3 regions of the Sporomusa termitida genome follow, and region 2 is predicted to be linked to each of the others. Evidence: riboswitches for the same ligand, from Rfam matches in the RefSeq annotation. Region 2 holds a riboswitch; each other region holds the start of a gene.
What was found. A riboswitch is a leader RNA that binds a small molecule or an ion and turns the genes downstream of it on or off. The one in region 2 is predicted to bind cyclic di-GMP.
Positions count from the first base shown of each region.

Region 1 (4,246 bases), 980 kb from region 2:
AATCGGCATTTCCGGTACATCCGGGACTCCCATCAGGTTCAGGGACAGCTATGAAAAAGCAAACCGGGCGGTTATTGTCGCCGCTTCCAATTGCGCGCAAGTGGTGCATTGTGATGATATCGGGATTTATGAAGTCGCATTTCAGCTGCTCCATGATGAAAATACCTGCGCGCTTGTGCAGAATACGATCGGTCGTCTTGCCGAATATGACCAGGTACGGGGCAGTAATCTATTATTTACGCTGGAATTGATACTGGAGGAGATAAATCTCAAGGCCGTATCACAGAAGCTTTTTATCCATCATAATACGGTCATTTGGCGAAAAAGGCGGATTGAGGATTTTTTGGGGATGTCGCTGGATAAAATGGAGACTAAGGTGTTGCTGATATTGTATTTAAAGATTTGGAAATTACAGAAAGCGGAAACAGGTGAGAACAGATGAATTCATCGCAAAACAGTTTATTGTTATACGGCAACAACAGGTACCGGTTTTTTTTGTACCATACTCCAATAGTATTAGCAAAGAAAGTATTGTAGAATTATGTATGAATTTGAAATAATATGCGGGATTTTGATTGTTCCCGGGCATGCCGCTTTACCACATAGCTGTAATAGCAGAAAATCTACAATAGGCGGGTTGAAACTCACTCGGAATAATTAAGTACCTGGCTGTTGTGACTAGTTAGGTACTATTTTATTTGAACGGAGGATAAGATGTTTCCGAACCAACACTTATTACGGCTAGAAGAACTTAAGCCAGGTATGATAGTCGCGCAGCCGGTTCTGTCTGATACAGGACAAGTTTTGTTGGAACAAGGTGTATTTTTGACAGAGGACTATATTGACAATCTTAGCAACTGGAAAATATCACAGGTTAGTATTGTGTTGCCTAATAAAAGCTTATCGTCAAATTGCCGGTTTTTTAGTATATATAAAGATACCCTTGCATCAGTAGAGGAAACCTTTAAAAAAGTCAGGGCTTTTAAAGAAGTGCCAATTGCCGAGTGTAAGGAATTAGTCGAAAACTACATTGAACTGATGGTCAACATTACCGGGGTCATAGATGATTTGCATAATGTTAAAGCCCACAATGAATATACCTTCAAACATTCTCTTAATGTGGCAATCATCGCCGGCATTATTGGCAAATGGCTGGGATTTACCGAAAAAAATCTGAAAGACATCATCTTAGCAGGACTGTTACACGATATCGGCAAGGTTCTAATCCCTGAAGACATACTGGATAAGCCGGGCAAGCTTACACCGGAAGAGATGGCGGTTGTCAGAGCCCATCCTACCCACGGGTATCATTTACTGGACGACTGCTTTGACATAACGGAAGAAGTAAAGCTGGGGATATTGCAGCATCATGAACGGGAAGACGGCAGTGGTTATCCGCTGGGTTTAGCCCGGGAAAAGATCCATACCTACGCAAAAATTGTTGCTATTGCCGATATTTATGATGCAATGAGTACCGAGCGGGTGTATAGGAAGAAAGTGCTTCCCTTCACCGTCGTGGAGGTTATTCTAGATCAGATGTATGATAAGCTTAATCCCCAGATCTGCCTGATCTTTCTGGCTCACATCCGTGGCTTTCTCATCGGCAGCTCGGTGCTGTTAAATGATGGCAGCAAGGCCAAGGTAGTGCTGTTAAACGGACTGTTAAAATTAAGGCCGGTCGTTCAACTGGAAAGCGGTGATTTAATTGATCTTGACAGGGAAAAAAATCTTGAGGTTGTTACCATTCTGGATGAAGTAAACGCCGTATAATGCAGTTCCCAACAAAATATTGGCAAACTTACTGAAAGGTAGGGACGCAAAGCCATGGGTCTAATGGATGGGTGACATTCTATGACTGCCAGGTTGCTATTGTTCTAACGGAAATATTCGTCAGCCTTGGCAACAGGCATATGACGATTTTTTAATTTGAGCATGTTGCTCATGTGCTGTTGACAATATTAAATTAATTTAGAGGGAGACGTAAAAATGAAAATAAAAAAGATTCAATCACGCCTATTGCTGGTATTGCTGCCACTTGTGGTAGTAGCCCTAAGTGTATTAGCCGGAGTTAGTTATTATCTTTCCAACAAATCACTGTCAGCAAGCATTGATGAAACTGCTATGTCAATGGGAACTGACTATGCCCGGCGGGTGCAGGCCGACATGAGCCTCCTGATTTCCCAGCTGGAGGGTCTGGCCAGTGTTCAGCAGGTGAGTGCCGGGACTGATAAGACTCAGATTGGGCAGGTGCTGGCAGAATTCCAAACACGGATTAAGAGTTTTGATGCCGTTATTTTTATCTTACCCGATGGCGCCGGTATTTCCGGTACCGGCGATGCGGCTACCTATGGTGAACGCGACTATTTTAAAAAGGTATTGGCAACAAAGGCAGCGGTCGTCTCCGATCCTTTGGTATCCAAGGCAACCGGGAAGCTGGCGGTCGTTCTGGCGGTACCGGTTACACAGGAAGGCCGTCTGACCGGGGTGCTTGTCGGCACATTTTCCATGGCAAGGCTGACAGACATGATTAAAGACCTGCAGTTTCTGGATACCGGTTATGGTCAGCTTAGTGATGATTCGGGTATCATTATTGCCCATCCCAAACGGCCTGAACTTGCCGGTAAACTGAATATCGCAGAGAAGAAGGTGAATCCCGAGCTTAAATTGCAGCAACCCGAACTTGATGATCGTCTGATTAATTTGTTTAAGGAGGCAGTTCAGTCAGGGCAGCAGGCCCGGGGGGTATATCGCTTTAATGATAATGTGGAGAGGATCAGTGTCTCCACACCGGTCGAGCTGCCTGGCGGTAAACGCTGGGTAATGATGGTGGCAGCACCGCAAGCCGAGGCTACCAGGCCAACCGATGCTCTGGCGAGGACTATGCTGATTATTGCTGTTTTATGTATAGTTATTGCTACCGCCGGTATTATTATAATTGCCAGATATATTGCCAAACCTATTTCCCTGATTCGAGATGAATGCCTGCTGCTGGCGCAGGGGGATTTACGGGAGCGGGAGGCTAAAATTTTTTCTGAAGATGAGATTGGTCAATTGGCCAAAGGCTTCAGGGAGATGCGGGAAAACCTGCGTACGCTTGTCGTCAGGGTCCACTCTCAGTCTGAGCAGGTAGCCGCTTCCAGTGAAGAGCTGACGGCCAGTGCCGACCAATCGGCACTGGCTGCCACTCAAGTCGCGGTCGCCATCACGGCTGTGGCAGCCGGGGCGGGAGACCAACTGGCGGCAGCAAATGAAACGGCAGCAGTGGTTGAAGCAATGTCCGCCAGCATTCAGCAGGTGGCGGCAACCGCCAATGGGGTAGCCGGCCAATCCTCACAGGCAGCCGGTAAAGCCAATGAAGGCAAGGCTGCGGTCGATAAAGCGGTGTATCAAATGACGCAAATCGAAGAGACTGTCAATAATTCAGCCCAGGTAGTGAGTGAGCTGGGGGAACGGTCACGCGAGATTGGCCAGATTGTTGCTACTATTTCCGGTATTGCCGGCCAGACCAATTTGTTGGCTCTTAATGCGGCTATTGAGGCGGCCCGGGCCGGTGAGCAGGGACGGGGCTTTGCCGTTGTGGCTGAAGAGGTACGCAAGCTGGCCGAGCAGTCCCAGGCCGCTACGGAGCAAATTGCCGCCTTGATTGGCGGCATTCAGGGGGACACCGGGAAAGCGGTACAGGCGATGGATGCCGGTACCCGCGAAGTCAAACTGGGAGCAGCGGTGGTCAATGCTGCCGGCCAGGCTTTTCAGGAAATCGTGGTGCTCGTAACCCAGGTATCCGAGCAGGTAACAGAAATATCCACCGCGATTGAGCAGATGAAACTTGGCAGCCAGCAGATTGTCGGCTCGGTAAAGCGGATTGACAACCTGAGCAAAACCGCCGCCGGAGAAGCTCAGGTTGTGTCGGCGGCCACCGAGGAGCAGTCGGCAACGATGGAGGAAATCGCCGCTGCCAGTCAAAGCCTTGCCCACCTGGCAACAGACCTGCAGGAAGCTGTGAGAAAGTTCCTTGTGTAACATATGCCTGCTCTGCCAGCCTGCAGTGTCCTGAAAAATTTGACAGGGTGTAATCCACTCTGCTAAAATGTACCTGATTATGATAAGGTTATTATAATTTGTGCTGTACAGATGGATGCCGAAATATATGTGAGGCAGGTACTTCCAATGACACTTTTTAAAAGTAATCGACGGTTACGTCACAATAATACCTGGTGGGTGCACAGGGGGGCTTTTCTCCTAAAAA
Region 1 is NZ_CP036259.1:254,784-259,029, forward strand. Features, by position in the region: gene SPTER_RS01235 (PAS domain-containing protein) at 1-442, shown strand, start outside; gene SPTER_RS01240 (HD-GYP domain-containing protein) at 715-1,770, shown strand; cyclic di-GMP riboswitch class I at 1,782-1,871, shown strand; gene SPTER_RS01245 (methyl-accepting chemotaxis protein) at 1,987-4,020, shown strand; gene SPTER_RS01250 (SGNH/GDSL hydrolase family protein) at 4,168-4,246, shown strand, end outside.
Region 1: it holds a riboswitch for cyclic di-GMP, as region 2 does, so the genes downstream of both, SPTER_RS01245 (methyl-accepting chemotaxis protein) here and SPTER_RS05565 (methyl-accepting chemotaxis protein) in region 2, are expected to answer to the same signal.

Region 2 (4,246 bases):
GGCAAAGCCGCGCCCCTGTTCGCCCGCGCGCGCCGCTTCGATCGCCGCATTTAAGGCCAGCAAATCGGTCTGGCCGGCAATGGAGGCGATAAGGGTAACAATTTCTCTGATCTCCTGGGAGCTTTGCGTTAATTCGCCAATCGTGGCCTGGGTAATGTCTGTGTTTCTGCCAATTTCATTCATCTGGCCTACGGCCTGATCCACAGACTGACGGCCTTGCCTGGCAGCCTCCGCCGTGTCTTCCGCAATATGAGACAGTTCCTGGGTCGCATGCGATATCTGATTTACCTGGTCAGCCATTGCCTGGGACTGGTCAGTGATCTGGCTCACAACAGCGACCTGGTTTTCGGCCGCCTGGGCGATTTCCGTAATCGAACCGGCGACCTGATTAGCGGCATCGGCCGACTGGTGCGCACTGGCCGTTAACTCTTCACTGGAAGCGGCCAGTGCTTCGGACTGGGAAAGAACATTGGTTACCAGGGTCCGCAAACTATCGCGCATTTGCCGGAAACCTTGCGCCAGCTGGCCCACTTCATCCTGACTAAAGACGCTGGCCGGCTGCGCACGCAGATCCCCCCGGGCCAATAGCAGGCATTCGTCCCGCATCAGCGCAATTGGCTTCGTCAGCCTTTTACTGAGCAGGATGATAAACAAGGCGGCTAAAACAACACAAAGCAGGGAGCCGCTCAGCATGGCATAGGTGAAGGTAGTCATAGCCTGCGTGGCTTCAACCGCCGGCGCGGTTACAATCAAAATCCACTGTTGCCCACCCGCTAGCTGGATTGGTGTAAAAACACCGATTCTGGTAACACCGTCAACAAATTTATAGGTTCCCCGCACAGGCTTGCCGGTTTCGGCCGCCGTTGTAAACAGACTGATAAAATGATCGTCAAGCTCGGCTTCTTTGGTATTGAGCGCCGGGTCCAGCTTTTTTTCGGTGAAGCTTATTTTACCGACAAGCTCCGGCAGTTTGGGGTGAATAATGAGTTTGCCGGTTTTGTCGGCAATCGCCCCATAGCCGGTGGTCAGAAACTGCATATCGGCAATCAGTTCCGTCAGTTTCGCCAGCGAAACAGTACCGGTTAACACGCCGGTAAGCTGATCGTTATGCACCAGCGGTACAGCCACATTCACAGCGACCTTGCCGGTGGTTTTGGAAACCAGCACATCAGAAACCACCGTTTTTTGGGTAGCCACAACCTGCCTGAAATATTCCCGTTCGCCCAGTTGGGTAGTCGTGCCGTCCGGGCGCAGGGCGGCGCCGTCGGTGGCAATGTAGGTTACATTCTCCAAATTCCCCAGGCGTTTGGCGCAATCCTGCAGGGCCGCCTGCAACTGCTGCCTGTCGGCCGGATTATATAAGGCTTTGTTTGTTGAAAAAGCCTCCAGCTGCAGTGCCGCTCCCTGCACATAGGACTCAATACGGTTGGAATAATCACTGCCGGTTGCCACTGCATTCTCATCAATGCTTGTTGTCAGGGCTTCTTCGGCCAGGTAATAATTCACCCCCAGCAATAATCCGAAAGTCAGCATGAAAAAAGGCAGTAAGACGAGCAACAGCTTGGTTCTGATACTTGTAATCTTCATAGTAACCTGTCCTTTCATAACATAATATTTTATTATTGATCCTGGTAAAGCTCTGTACTGACTGTCATTTGGCCATTACTGGCGGCGGCAAATGAAAAGACTGCCAGGATGCAGATTGCAACCTGGCAGTCTTGAGCGCAAACAGCTTGTAGACCCACGGCTTTGCGTCCCTATCTTTCGATAAGTTTGCCAACTTAGTATCAACGTATACAGTAATCCATGTTCTCTTTTTAACTTATTTCGAAATTTTTCCGCAAAATCCTGCTAAATTTAGTTAATTACTTTCAAATTCTAACATAAAACGACTTTAGGTAGAACCCGGTTTCAGCCAGTAATCGGGGTCTTTATATTGCTGCTGAATGGCAGCCACTTGTTTCCGGTTGCTGATAAATTCATTTTTGGCCTGAGTCAGCAGTTCCCCATGGGCTGTCATTCCGGCCAGGGAAAAACGCTGCCGGGTCCGGGGGACACAGGTGATGGCAAATTGCCCGTCAGCAACCGCCCATTCACCGCCGGCACCACAGAACACACACCGCCACTTGGCTTTATGCTGAATCTGCAACAGACTGCTGCCGCAATCCGGGCAATATACCTGATCCGGCTCGGCAAAATCTACGACTGTATTATCGGCCAGCGACTTAGCCAGCTTCTTAACGGCGGCCAGTGATGTTGCCTCGGCAGCATCACCGGGCAGGGTAGCCTTGACAAGCAGGGTCCCGCTTACCTGCAAGCCCAGGAAACGGGCAAAATGCATAGTTGCCTCCCGGGCGTACCCCTCCCAGTCTTTTATGCCGTAAGGTATGACAATCACACACTGCTTAGCGGTAAAATACTCAGGGCCATTGTTTAAAATGGATATCAGGCGGTCATTAATCTGTTTTAAGACAGTATGCTGGCCCAGGAAATATACCGGTGCGGCAATAATGATCTTATCGGCGGCCCGGAGCTGATCTAAAAAAAAGTTCAGATCATCATTGAGAATGCATCTTTTCTCCTTCGGCAGACAGGCATAACAGGCCTTACAGCGCTCAATGACCAGATCATTGAGATTGATCATCCCTTTCTCCCAGGTATCTGGCAGCACAGCCAGCATTTCTTTCACGACGATCTCCGAATTGCCAACCCGCCGGGGCGAGGCAACGATCCCTAGTACTCTCATTGCAATTCTCCTGTCAGTAAATTCGCTATTTAATTATTTTATCATTTTATTTTATCCTGTTCTACCATTCCCCTTGTATATCCTAAAAAATTGCTTGACGGATAATCCGGGGATGACTATACTTTGTATTAAGCTTTACAAGTTTACAATATGAAATAACCAGTAAAAGTGATGAGGGAGACAAGCTTGCCGCGGCGTTGCAGAGAACTGACGGATGGTGCGAGTCAGTAACAAACCGGTATAGACTAATCACTCCTGAACTGCAAAGCCCAACGGCCAGTGTTTTTGCGGCCAAGTAAGCTTCGCCGGACTCGGCTCCAACGAGTGCAACCGTTATTTGCTTAGGGTTGTTTGACCTGACGAGAAAACCGCTGTTCATACAGACGGTTAATGAGGGTGGTACCGCGGGATTAATCTCTTGCCCCTTAGATTTATTCTAGGGGATAAGGGATTTTTTTATTGTCCTGCGCGCGGCAGTTTTTCCCTGTTTTAGCATTTATATTTTTTCAGGAGGTCATTATGAGACAAAAGCTACTCAACTCATTACGGCTGGCAAGCGGCCATCATGACCACTGCCGCCTTGGCGGTTGTTGGTATGTTCGCCTGGCTGCCGGTCAGGCCTGAACGCCCGTTAGTCCCCAAGCCGGTGGTGGCGGGCCGGCCCCTGTCTGAGTTATAATAAGCAAAGCAACCAGCCTTGCAAGCAGGCTGGTTGCTTTGCTTACTGCCGCCGGGGGACAGCAATAATATATACATTGTTTACTATATTGCCCGGATTTAAATACTTGGCATCAAACCACATATCCCGGAACCGCCAGGCATTAAAGGAAGAAATTCCGTCCGGGTTGTTGTCAGCCGTCCACTGGACAGCCGGATCGGCAAAGAAGATGGAATCAACACCCCGGGACGGTGATTCGGAGGCGGCATAGTAGCCGGTGACAACCACCCAGTGGCCGCCCCAGTCGATCCACTCCACCAGGGTGGGAATTCCCCGCGCCAGGTTTTCCCGCAGCAGCTCCAGGGTGCCGTCATACCCGAGCGTCACCTCAAAACCGTTGCTCTTTAACCAAGCTTCTATCTGCTGCGGAGGAGTACCGGGGTTTTTATGGCCCAGGCCGCCGGTCCCCATCTCCCGGGCAAGCCGCATTTCCGTGTCATGGTTCATGGCTTCGTCACTTAATATATTATACCAGTGTAACAGCGACATGACAGCCGCCGGACCACAGGTATAGTCAGTTGTTTGCTGATAGCCTTTGACACCCAGGGACAGGTAATAGGGATTGGGTTTCATTTCGTAATAGTTGGCAGCACCGGTTGAGTCTGGACGCGGCAGGGTAGTTACTTCTCCTGCCAGCCGGGCCGTGGTAAGGCAGGCAAGAAAAACCAGGCCAACCAAAATAGTCTTCCAGCGCCCAACATTCACCTGTCTGATAACCATGCAACCCCTCCTTAATTTTATATATGCTTTTGCATATAATTGTAGAAGAGGGCGGCCAAGGG
Region 2 is NZ_CP036259.1:1,239,549-1,243,794, reverse strand. Features, by position in the region: gene SPTER_RS05565 (methyl-accepting chemotaxis protein) at 1-1,587, opposite strand, end outside; cyclic di-GMP riboswitch class I at 1,701-1,788, opposite strand; gene SPTER_RS05560 (flavodoxin family protein) at 1,895-2,746, opposite strand; gene SPTER_RS05555 (peptidase C39 family protein) at 3,468-4,184, opposite strand.

Region 3 (4,246 bases), 560 kb from region 2:
GAATTTCTCCTGCTGTTCCGGCGAGGCAATGGCCTCCAGCATTGTCCGGGTATCCTGCACCGTTAACGGTGCCGCATCAGTCCGGACCAGGCTGCCATTAAGGCGCAGCACGGGCGGTACGCCGACTGTAATATGTACATCAGAGGCTCGTTTCTCAACTGCGGCCCTCAGTAGTGCTTCCATCATCAAGGTATCCTCCATTATCTACGGCAATGACTGCTTACATTTGAAGTAACCGCGCTACAGACCGGCATAGGCCACCCGCATGACCTCTTCCACCGTGGTGAGGCCGGCCAGCGCTTTCCCGATCCCATCCTGACGCATCGACAGCATCCCCTGGCTTTTGGCGGCCAGCGCAATTTCATCGGCCGAGGCCCGCCTGGTAATCAATTCTCTGATGACTGATGTCACCGGCATGACCTCATGAATCCCCATCCGGCCCTTGTAGCCGGTAAAGCCGCAGGCTGCGCAGCCTGTGCCCCGCTGCAGGCATAAGGGCTGGTCCGGGGCCAGGCCGAGAAACAGCCGTTCCAGGGAGTCAGCCGCCGGTGTATAGCTGGTTTTGCATTCCGGGCAGATGCACCGGACTAAACGCTGGGCCAGTACGCCCAGGATGGAGGAAGCGGCCAGAAAAGGCTCGACCCCCATATCGATCAGCCGCGTAATCGCCCCCGGGGCATCGTTGGTATGCAGGGTGCTTAACACCAGATGACCGGTCAGCGCCGCCCGAATAGCGATATCGGCGGTTTCCGTGTCCCGGATTTCGCCGACCATCACAATATTCGGGTCCTGACGCAATATAGACCGCAAGCCCAGGGCAAAGGTCAGGCCGGCCCGGGGATTGACCTGGACCTGGTTGATACCGTCCAAACGGTATTCAACAGGATCTTCCACCGTAATTGTATTCTTGCTGATGGTGTTAATTTCTCCCAGGGTTGAGTAGAGGGTTGTCGTTTTGCCTGATCCGGTTGGGCCGGTGACCAGAATCATGCCGTAAGCCTGGGTGTACAGGCGGCGGAAGGTCTGCAGGTTATCAGGGGCAAACCCCAGCTTGCCGACATCCAGGATGACAGTCTGCTTGTCGAGAATCCGCATAACCACCTTTTCGCCCAGAATGGTCGGCAAGGTCGATACCCGGATATCAATATCACGGCCGGCTTCGGTAATCTTGATCCGGCCATCCTGGGGCAGGCGCCTTTCGGAGATATCCATGCCGCCGGTAATCTTGATCCGGGACACAATGGCGGCCTGGATATCGCGGGTAAAGGACGCCACTTCCCGGAGCACCCCGTCAATCCGGAACCGGACCCGCAGTGTTTTTTCCTGCGGTTCCAGGTGGATATCGCTGGCCCGTTCCCGCACCGCCTGGCTGAACAGCGAGTTAACGATGCCGATAATCGGCGCGTCATCAGCGGTTTGGACCTGGGCCATAGGCGCAGCTTCATCCGGCTTTAACTGATTAACTGCTTTTTCGACTAAGTCATTAACCCCATAGTATTGACTGATGGCCCGCATAATCTCCCGCTCCGCAGCAATAACCGGTTCGACCTCACACCCGGATGCCATCCGGACATCGTCAATGGCAAAAAAATTAGTCGGATCAACCATTGCCAGTGTAAGTCTATGCCCCTCTTTTTTTACCGGGATAATCTGATAGCGTTCAGCCAAAGCAACCGGAATGGTCGCCACAATTTCGCGGGCCAGAGCCATACCGGCAAGCTCCACATGCGGCACACCGAGCTGAAATTCCAGGACCTCGATAATATTGTTTTCTGTTATGTAACCCAGATTAATGAGGACCTTCCCCAGCCGCTCGCCGGTTTGCTTTTGCACAGTCAGGGCTTTGTCCAGTTGCTCCCGGGAGATCAGGCCGGCTTCAATCAGCAGATCACCTAACCGTTTGCGGTTGTTTAACATATATGCGCTCCATTATTTTATAGTCCGCAAAAAACTAATTTTGCTCCCAGTGGCTGAGGTGGTGTAGGAAAAAATGAAAACAACCGGCCAAGCAAAATATAACTATTTTTGCGGCCGGTTGCACTACTCGCTCCCCCTGGTCTAAGTGCCCAAATACAGACCAGAATTCATTGCTCCGTTATGCTGATAACAACAAGGTTGCAGATTTTTTATTAAAGTATATTCGCCTGACAATTTACAATTCCTGCATTTTTTTGTTAAGGTTATATAAACTTTAATAAATTTAAACAGCTATAAAAAGTATAATTGATAATGACTCTCATTGTCAAGATGGATTACCGCTTAATCCTGCCAGTAAGGCCTGGCGCATAACCGGCAGCGGCGCCGGAACCCCTGTCCACAGTTGAAAAGCAAGCGCCCCCTGTTCCAGCAGCATCCCCTCGCCGGTAACCACAGTATGGCCACGCCGGCTGGCTTCGGCCAAAAAACCGGTTTGCAGCGGATTGTAGACAAGATCGGAGATCACTGCTGTCGGCTTAATATGCGCCCAGGCCAGCGGCGGCTGGCTTGCACTGTCCGGATACATGCCTAAGGGGGTGGTGTTGACAATAATATCGGCCTTAGCCACTGTTTCTGCAAATGCCGCTGAGTCCCAGCCGCTGCTGTTCACCGGTGTCCCGGTGCCGGCAAATAGCCCGGCAACCGCGGCTGCCCTGGCCGTATCCCGGGCGCCAATACCGACGGCAGCAATGCCGCCTTCAACCAAACCGGCCACTACAGCCCGGGCGGCCCCGCCTGCCCCCAAAACAACAGCATGTTTCGCCTTGACAGCAACCCCGGCTGACAGCAGTGAGCCGATGTAGCCGCCGGCATCGGTGTTATAGCCAATCAGCCGGCCGGCGCTGATAACGACCGTATTCACCGCCCCTGCCAGGCGGGCACTGTCATCAAGGTCATCAAGGCAGTCAATAATAGCCACTTTGTGCGGGATAGTGACATTAACGCCGCTAAAGCCCAGGGCCGCTAACCCGGTTACCGCCTGGGGCAGCAACGCCGGTGGTGTGGGCAGCGGCAGATAGACATAGTCAAGACCGCTGGCCGCAAAGGCCGCATTGTGCATGGCCGGGGACAGGGAATGACTGAGCGGCCAGCCCAGTAATCCAACTTTTTGTGTTTTAGTCGTTATGATCATAATTTCTCCTTTACTCCGGCCCTATGCCCTTTTAACAGGAATAAAGATCAGGCCGGCGGTCGGCAAAAGTCAGCATATCCTTGCGGGCCCCGGCCACCCGGGCCGGATCGATTTCACCATAAATAATTGTTTCCCGGTCATCCCCTTCGGCGATGATCACTCCTTCCGGATCAACAAGCAGCGAATGTCCGTAAAAAGGGCTGCCTTTATGCTCACCCACACAGTTTACGGCACAGATATACAGGTGGTTTTCAATCGCCCGGGCCTGGACCAAGGTCCGCCAGTGGTGGCCCCGGGCCGCCGGCCATCCGGCCGGCACAAACACAGCCTGAGCCCCCTGCAATGCCAGTGAGCGGAATAATTCGGGAAACCTGAGATCATAGCAAATTGCCACTCCGGCCGTCATCTTGTCCAGTGACAGCAGCCCAAGTTTAGTGCCGGGGGCAAAAAAATGCTCTTCGCCATACATACTGAACAGGTGTACCTTCTCATAGCTGTTAATGATAGTGCCCTGCCGGTCTATTACCATTGTGGTGTTATAGGTCCGGCCATTACGACTGACGGGAACAGAGCCGGCAATGATGTTTACGTGATGTTTGCGGGCAATCCCGGCCAATTGGGTCATCAGCGGCCCGTCGATATGTTCAGCAGCCTGAGCCACATTTTTAAGAGCATAGCCGGTTGTCCATATCTCCGGCAAGATAATGACATCGGCTTTATCAGCAGCCTCTTCAACAAGTGCGAGGCCTTTGTTTTTATTGCCTGCCACATCACCGGCCACGATCTCCATTTGCAGCATTGCGATCTTCATCAATACCCTCCTATAGACGCCCGCTGGCCCGCAACAGGCGGATGGCCAGTTTTTCAAACTGCCGGGTAATCTTAGTGCCGATAAATTCCTGCGACGCCAGCGGCTGCACCCAGATTGTGAATAAACCAAGCCGGTTACCGCCCAGCATATCGGTAAATAGCTGGTCGCCGACCACGGCAACCTCAGCCGGAGTCAGCCCCAGCGTATGTACAGCCTGCCGGAAACCGGTCCGGGCCGGTTTTAAAGCCCGGGCCACAAAGGGGGCGCCACATTGGTCAGCAATAGCCTTTACCCTCTTATTGCCATTGTTTGACAGCAGACAGACT
Region 3 is NZ_CP036259.1:1,803,228-1,807,473, reverse strand. Features, by position in the region: gene SPTER_RS08115 (type IV pilus twitching motility protein PilT) at 1-186, opposite strand, end outside; gene gspE (type II secretion system ATPase GspE) at 241-1,917, opposite strand; cyclic di-GMP riboswitch class II at 2,021-2,103, opposite strand; gene SPTER_RS08105 (shikimate dehydrogenase) at 2,243-3,109, opposite strand; gene SPTER_RS08100 (carbon-nitrogen family hydrolase) at 3,141-3,920, opposite strand; gene SPTER_RS08095 (YqeG family HAD IIIA-type phosphatase) at 3,931-4,246, opposite strand, start outside.
Region 3: it holds a riboswitch for cyclic di-GMP, as region 2 does, so the genes downstream of both, gspE (type II secretion system ATPase GspE) here and SPTER_RS05565 (methyl-accepting chemotaxis protein) in region 2, are expected to answer to the same signal.